3 regions of the Metabacillus sp. GQ13 genome follow, and region 3 is predicted to be linked to each of the others. Evidence: riboswitches for the same ligand, from Rfam matches in the RefSeq annotation. Region 3 holds a riboswitch; each other region holds the start of a gene.
What was found. A riboswitch is a leader RNA that binds a small molecule or an ion and turns the genes downstream of it on or off. The one in region 3 is predicted to bind S-adenosylmethionine.
Positions count from the first base shown of each region.

Region 1 (2,273 bases), on a different contig from region 3:
CAGTCTATCAACCTAGAAGAACATTTTTCACTAAATGGAACAATTGAACCTTTAAAAGCTGTGAATCAAGAGGGTAACGAAGTTGAGATGGAGGACTACAAGAATAAAGTTTGGCTTTCCACATTCATCTTCACTAATTGTGATACAGTCTGTTCGCCAATGACAGCTCATGTTGCAAAACTTCAAGAGCAATTAAAGAATGAAAAGGTCGATGTAGAGTTGGTATCCTTCACTATTGATCCTGATAACGATACACCCGAGGTATTAAAAGCATTTGCTGACAATTACGGAGCAGATTTTGACAATTGGAATCTTCTGACAGGCTATGAGCAATCAGAAATAGAATCATTTTCCAACAAAAGCTTTATAGCACCGGCTGCGAAACTAGAAGGCTCAAATCAATTTGTTCACAGCACATCTATTTATTTAATGAAAGGTCATAAGATACTTGAACAATATGATGCAGTATCTGAAGTACCATATGACAAAATAATCAAAGATATCAAACTATTACGTTAATTCTATTGCAATCCAAACTTGAATCATGTAAAGTAGTAAAAAAAGTAAGCTTGAAAATTTCATATATTTCTTATCGTGAGAGGCAGAGGGACTGGCCCAATGAAGCCTCAGCAACCGGTACAAAACAAGTGAAGAGTTGGTAACCGTTAATTTTGCTAAGTTAGGAACAAACAAATTGATTTTTAAACAGTATGGTAGATGAGAATAATTTGGGCAAAGTAAATTTGTTGAAATTATTTAGACTTGCCATTTGGCTTTCAAACCACTAAGCGAGAGCTTGGCTGTTGTCAAAAATCTTACTGATATGTTCTATATAAAACCGCAAAATATAACGACATGTGAGCTACATACCAAAATCTCCCTTCGTACCAAGGTGCTAAATCCAGCAAGCCACCACACCAGCATTATGCTTGAGAGATAAGAAGAAGCACATTTAAATATACAAGTCTTCTTCTTAACTGAGGAAGACTTTTTATTTTGTAGGGAGATTGAATAAATCTTGCCATAAACAACTAAGAAATCTATCTAATCTAAGTAAATGTATCCTTCACTTTTTTTAGGTGATTGTTTCTTCTAGGTTAGATGTAAAAAAATTTTAGGACGGTGACAACCATGAGTCAACGAATTGAAACGAAACTAGCTCAAATTGGAAATCGAAGTGAAAATATTACAGGGACAGTTAATCCCCCAGTCTATTTTTCAACAGCGTATCGTCATAATGGAATTGGCGAATCAACAGGATTTGATTATATCCGTACAGGGAATCCAACTAGATTATTAGTGGAACAGGCAATAGCTGATTTAGAGCATGGTGATCGTGGGTTTGCTTTTAGCTCAGGTATGGCAGCAATTCAAACAATTATGGCCCTTTTTCAAAGCGGAGATGAACTTATTGTTTCCTCAGATCTTTATGGTGGAACCTATCGCTTATTTGAAAGAGAATGGAAAAAGTATGGTTTATCTTTTCAATATGATCATTTTACAAACCCTGCTGAGACAGAAAAGTTAATTACAGAAAAAACGAAAGCGTTATTCATTGAAACACCAACAAATCCATTAATGCAAGAAGCTGACATTAAGGCGCTTGTGGCAGTTGCCAAGAAAAATAATATCTTAGTCATTGTTGATAACACGTTCTTTACACCGTTGATTCAGACACCAATATTAGACGGTGCCGACATTGTGATTCATAGTGCAACCAAGTATTTAGGGGGCCATAATGATGTGCTTGCTGGTCTTGTAGTAACAAAGGGTGAAGAACTAAGTAACGAATTTTTTCAACACCAAAATGCTATCGGAGCGGTTCTATCACCGTTTGATTCTTGGTTGTTAATGCGAGGAATGAAAACCTTATCGCTTAGAATGAGGCAGCATGAACAAAATGCGCAACTTGTTTCTCAGTTTCTGAATGATCATCCAGATGTGCTTGATGTTTTATACCCAGGTAAAGGTGGAATGCTTTCGTTTCGTTTACAGGATGAAGCATGGATTAATCCGTTTTTAAAGAACTTGAAAACGATAAGTTTTGCAGAAAGCCTAGGTGGAATTGAGAGCTTTATCACCTATCCTGCTACACAAACACATATGGATATCCCAGAAGAGATTAGAGTAGCAAATGGCGTCTGTAATAGATTACTTCGTTTTTCAGTTGGTATTGAACATTCAGAGGATATTATTGAAGATCTAGCGCATGCATTTAAACAAATGAGAGGAGCTGGAGCTGTTGAGTAATCATGATTGGACATTTCAAACAA
Region 1 is NZ_JCAXET010000002.1:146,213-148,485, forward strand. It holds gene AC6CHR_RS02975 (SCO family protein) at 1-519, shown strand, start outside; SAM riboswitch class I at 587-724, shown strand; gene AC6CHR_RS02980 (methionine biosynthesis PLP-dependent protein) at 1,132-2,250, shown strand; gene metC (cystathionine beta-lyase) at 2,243-2,273, shown strand, end outside.
Region 1: linked by a shared signal. The riboswitch ahead of AC6CHR_RS02980 (methionine biosynthesis PLP-dependent protein) and the one ahead of AC6CHR_RS15100 (sugar ABC transporter substrate-binding protein) in region 3 are both predicted to bind S-adenosylmethionine.

Region 2 (2,273 bases), on a different contig from region 3:
CCACTTTGCCTTTATGGGGACGAGTTCCGGCTATTTTTACTGTTCAAAGTCCCTTTTAACATATAAAAGTTGTGATGACTGTTTTATTTTACTATAATTTAACTATATTATATACGTAATGGAGGATTATTATGGCGAAAGAAAGTTCATTTGATATTGTATCTAAAATTGAATTCCCTGAAGTAACAAACGCAATTAGCATTGCAATGAAAGAAGTTGCCACTAGGTACGACTTTAAAGGCAGTAAAAGCAACATATCTCTAGATAAGGAAGAACTCGTTTTGGTTTCTGATGATGATTACAAGCTTGAGCAATTAAAGGATGTACTGATTTCAAAGTTAGTTAAACGAAATGTACCAATAAAAAATATTTCCTACAAAAAGCTTGAGAATGCTTCAGGTGGAACTGTTCGCCAACGAGCTGAACTAGTTTCAGGGATTGATAAAGAAAATGCAAAAAAAATAAACAACATCATTAAAAATAATGGTTTAAAAGTTAAAACACAGATTCAAGATGACCAAATCCGTGTAACCGGTAAAAACAAAGACGATCTCCAACAAGTAATCGCTGCAATTAGAGAAGCTGATTTACCGATTGAGGTACAATTTATTAATTACCGTTAAACTAAAGTGGATTTAATTATGCTTTTTTATCATGATTACGTTCGCAAATTTTTAGAACATTAGGTAATCCCTACAGTCATTCTGTCAGGGATTACCTTTTTCTATCTATCGCTTTTTCTTGCCAACATGTTTTATCCTTTTCTTATTTTTAATTATTCATACAATTTTAGTCAACATTACATTTTACTATTGATATTTTTCGAAATATTAGATAAATTAGTTATAATACATTTCTATACGTTAAAGTAATTAACTAATTTCATATCTTATCAAGAGAAGCTGAGGGACTGGCCCGATGAAGCTTCAGCAACCGGTTTACACGAGTTTAGATCTGGTACCGATATCATCTTTTCTACCTAGATCTTCCGAGTGCCAAGGTGCTAATTCCAGCTAAGCATGTAAGATGCTTGAAAGATAAGGGGAAGCTTTGAATCATTTTAGCCTTCTGCTTATGAAGGCTTTTTTTTTATAGATTCACTTTTTTCTCCTACTCAATTAACCAAGGACGGGGGCTTTACTATGAACTTTTTGGAAGACTTAAAAACTAAGATCCTAATCGGAGACGGCGCAATCGGAACAATGCTTTATTCTCATGGTGTTGATCGTTGCTTTGAAGAACTGAATGTATCAAAGCCAGATGATGTATTACGTGTCCATCAATCCTACATTCAGGCTGGTGCGAACGTTATTCAGACAAATACTTACGGAGCGAATGATATTAAACTAACTCGCTATGGATTAGAGGATGAAATTAGACAAATTAATAGAAAAGCTGTTGAAATTGCTAAACGAGCTGCCTCATCATCAACGTATGTATTCGGTACAATCGGTGGTGTACGCTCTTTTAAGAAAAGTGCCCACACATTAGATGAACTAAAACGAAATTTCAGAGAACAGCTTTTTGTTTTACTAAATGAAGATGTCGATGGAATTCTACTCGAAACCTATTATGATTTAGAAGAATTAAAAACTGTTCTACAAATTGCTAGAAAAGAAACGAATAAGCCAATCATTACAAATGTATCACTTCATGAAGCAGGTGTTTTACAGGATGGTACACCTTTGTCACAAGCATTTTTAGAACTTGAAGACCTTGGAGCAAATGTCATTGGTTTAAACTGTCATTTAGGTCCATATCATATGATCCAATCACTTGAGGAAGTACCGCTCCTAGAAAACTCATATTTGTCGGTATTCCCTAACAGCAGTTTACCTGCTTTAAATGAAGGTCGTCTTGTCTACGAATCTGATCAAGGCTATTTCAAGGAGAGCGCGCTAAAATTCAGAGAGCAAGGTGCTAGATTAATAGGTGGTTGTTGTGGAACAACACCACAACATATTCAATCAATCGCTGAGGCAGTGGGACACTTACCACCTGTTACGGAGAAGCATGTTAAAGTACCTAAACATGAAAAAATAAGCATTTCAGAAGATAAAACTTATTTACTTCCTCCCTTACAGGATATTGTCGCTGAGAAACGTTCAGTTATTGTTGAGCTAGATCCACCGAAGAAACTTGGAATGAGTAAATTCCTTCAAGGTGCAGAGGCCCTTCACCATGCTGGTATCGATGCACTAACACTTGCAGATAATTCACTCGCTTCCCCTCGAATAAGCAACCTTGCAGCTGGCATGCTTGCTAGGGAGCGA
Region 2 is NZ_JCAXET010000002.1:40,750-43,022, reverse strand. It holds gene AC6CHR_RS02480 (YajQ family cyclic di-GMP-binding protein) at 132-623, shown strand; SAM riboswitch class I at 887-1,044, shown strand; gene AC6CHR_RS02475 (bifunctional homocysteine S-methyltransferase/methylenetetrahydrofolate reductase) at 1,143-2,273, shown strand, end outside.
Region 2: linked by a shared signal. The riboswitch ahead of AC6CHR_RS02475 (bifunctional homocysteine S-methyltransferase/methylenetetrahydrofolate reductase) and the one ahead of AC6CHR_RS15100 (sugar ABC transporter substrate-binding protein) in region 3 are both predicted to bind S-adenosylmethionine.

Region 3 (2,273 bases):
TTACCAAACAATGTTTGCCTTTTTTATGATTATCGGACCAGTAATTGGAGCATTCGTATTTCAACAATTTGGGATTGAAGTTTCGATAGCCATTACAGGGGTTATGTTTATCCTTTCAGCTGTTGCGCTTCTATTCTTGCCTGCGGATAAGATTGTAGAAGAAAGTTCCGACAAGACGACGGTTATAGAAGAGTTCATCCAGGGGTTTAAATATGTAAAACAAAATAGATTTTTAGTGATATTGGGCACCAATTTTTTTGTAGCAGGGTTAGCTGTGGGGTTAATACAACCGTTAGGTATCTTTATCGTGACACAGCAACTTAATATGGATAAAGAATTTGTTCAATGGTTTATGGCAATTAACGGTGTAGCGATGATAATAGGTGGCGGTATCGCCTTAGCACTATCAAAAAAGATCGCGCCTATTCGAATGCTTGCAGCGGGGATGCTTGTAAATGCAGTCATGATTTCAATCATTGGCTTCTCAGAAATTCTCTTGATCTCATTAATTGCGCAGTTTTTTACAGGGTTGATGATGCCAGCTATTCAAATTAGTATCAATACTATGATTCTTCAAAATGCAGAAGAATCATTTGTAGGCAGAGTTAACGGGATTATGACGCCTCTTTTTATGGGGGCAATGGTAATAATGATGAGTCTAGCAGGTGTACTGAAACAAATAGTTGGTCTGGTTGTATCATATCAGGTTTCAGCAATTTGTATGGCAATTGGTGTAATTCTTGTTCTACCACTGGTACTGAATCGACCAATGAAAAAACAAGTCAAAGTAAATATATAGATAAGAATTGTATTGATAATGAAGTAATAAAAATATTCAAAAAACAGTTGACAAACCTTTGATACACCTTTAGAGTGAATATATTCTTTCGTTTACTTAAGGTTGTATTCGCAAAGATTGTTGCTTTATCGTACATAGCTTTACTTCACGGTTTAAGCAATTATCTTTTAGAAAAGATCCTAACCTAAACAGCATATGCAATCTCTTATCAAGAGTGGCAGAGGGACTGGCCCGTTGACGCCCAGCAACCGTTCTATTTTGAATTGGTGCTAAATCCTGCAAAACCTAGTTGGTTTTGAAAGATAAGAGAGGAGTCTCCTTATATAAATGTGGTGAAACCTCTCTTTTTTTGAGAGGTTTTTTACGTTTAAAATTAAGTGAAAGCGAAGTTGTTTTATAAGGTATCTTAACAAAAGAAAATAAACAGCAAAAGGGAGTCAAACAGATATGAAAAACAAAGTAGTTAAATCAGCACTTATCTTCATTCTTGCATTTACGTTATTACTGACAGGTTGTTCTTCAAATGGTGGAGAAACGGCTGAAACAGTTAAAAGAAAGGGCAACCCTGACGTTTCATTAGAAAATGTTCCTGAGCGTTTTGCTAAAGGTGAAGGGGCTAAAATAAAAGTTATCCGAAAAATTGGTGGCGATGATCACACAGCACAATTCTTAGCAGGTGCAAAAGAAGAAGGAGAAGCGTTAGGCTTCCAAGTTGATGTTTTTACAGCGAATGGCGATACTGCAAAATTTCATGACGCGATAGCACAAGGGTTAGAAGAGGATTATGACGGTTTTATTATTTCACATGGTGATGACGATGCAACAACTGCAGAGGTTCAAAAGCTGATTGATGCAGGGAAAAGTGTTGTTACTTTTGACTCTACAGAGGAACTAGCTACTATTGAAGGTGTAACTTTAACCTCACAAGATGATGAAGCACTTGCAACATTAGCATTAGACCAACTTATTAAAGACACAAGTGGTGAAGCAAATATTATCTATCTGTGGGTTGATGGGTTTCCGCCAATGGTTAGACGGAATAAAGTTTATCAAGAAACATTAGATGCTAACCCAAGTATTAAAGAAATAGAACGTTTTGGAATAGCATCAGCAGATACATCAGTACAAACACAAAATGCTGTAGCGGCAATGCTGAATAAACATCCTAAAGGTGAAATAGACGCAATATTTGCAACATGGGATGCATTTGCAATTGGTGCTGCCCGTGCAATCAAAGAAGCTGGTAGAGACGAAATTAAGATATATGGTATCGATGTCTCAAATGCCGATCTACAAGAAATTCAGGACCAAAAAAGTTCATGGAAATACACTGCAGCAGTTGATCCTAAATTAATAGGGGCAGTAGACATGAGATTATTAGCGAAAAAATTAGCAGGAGAAGAGACACCAGCAACTTACAACTTAGAGGCATCACTTATTTCTCAAGATGCACTAGTAGAGTCTAGTGATCCTA
Region 3 is NZ_JCAXET010000011.1:151,727-153,999, forward strand. It holds gene AC6CHR_RS15095 (MFS transporter) at 1-799, shown strand, start outside; SAM riboswitch class I at 1,002-1,108, shown strand; gene AC6CHR_RS15100 (sugar ABC transporter substrate-binding protein) at 1,247-2,273, shown strand, end outside.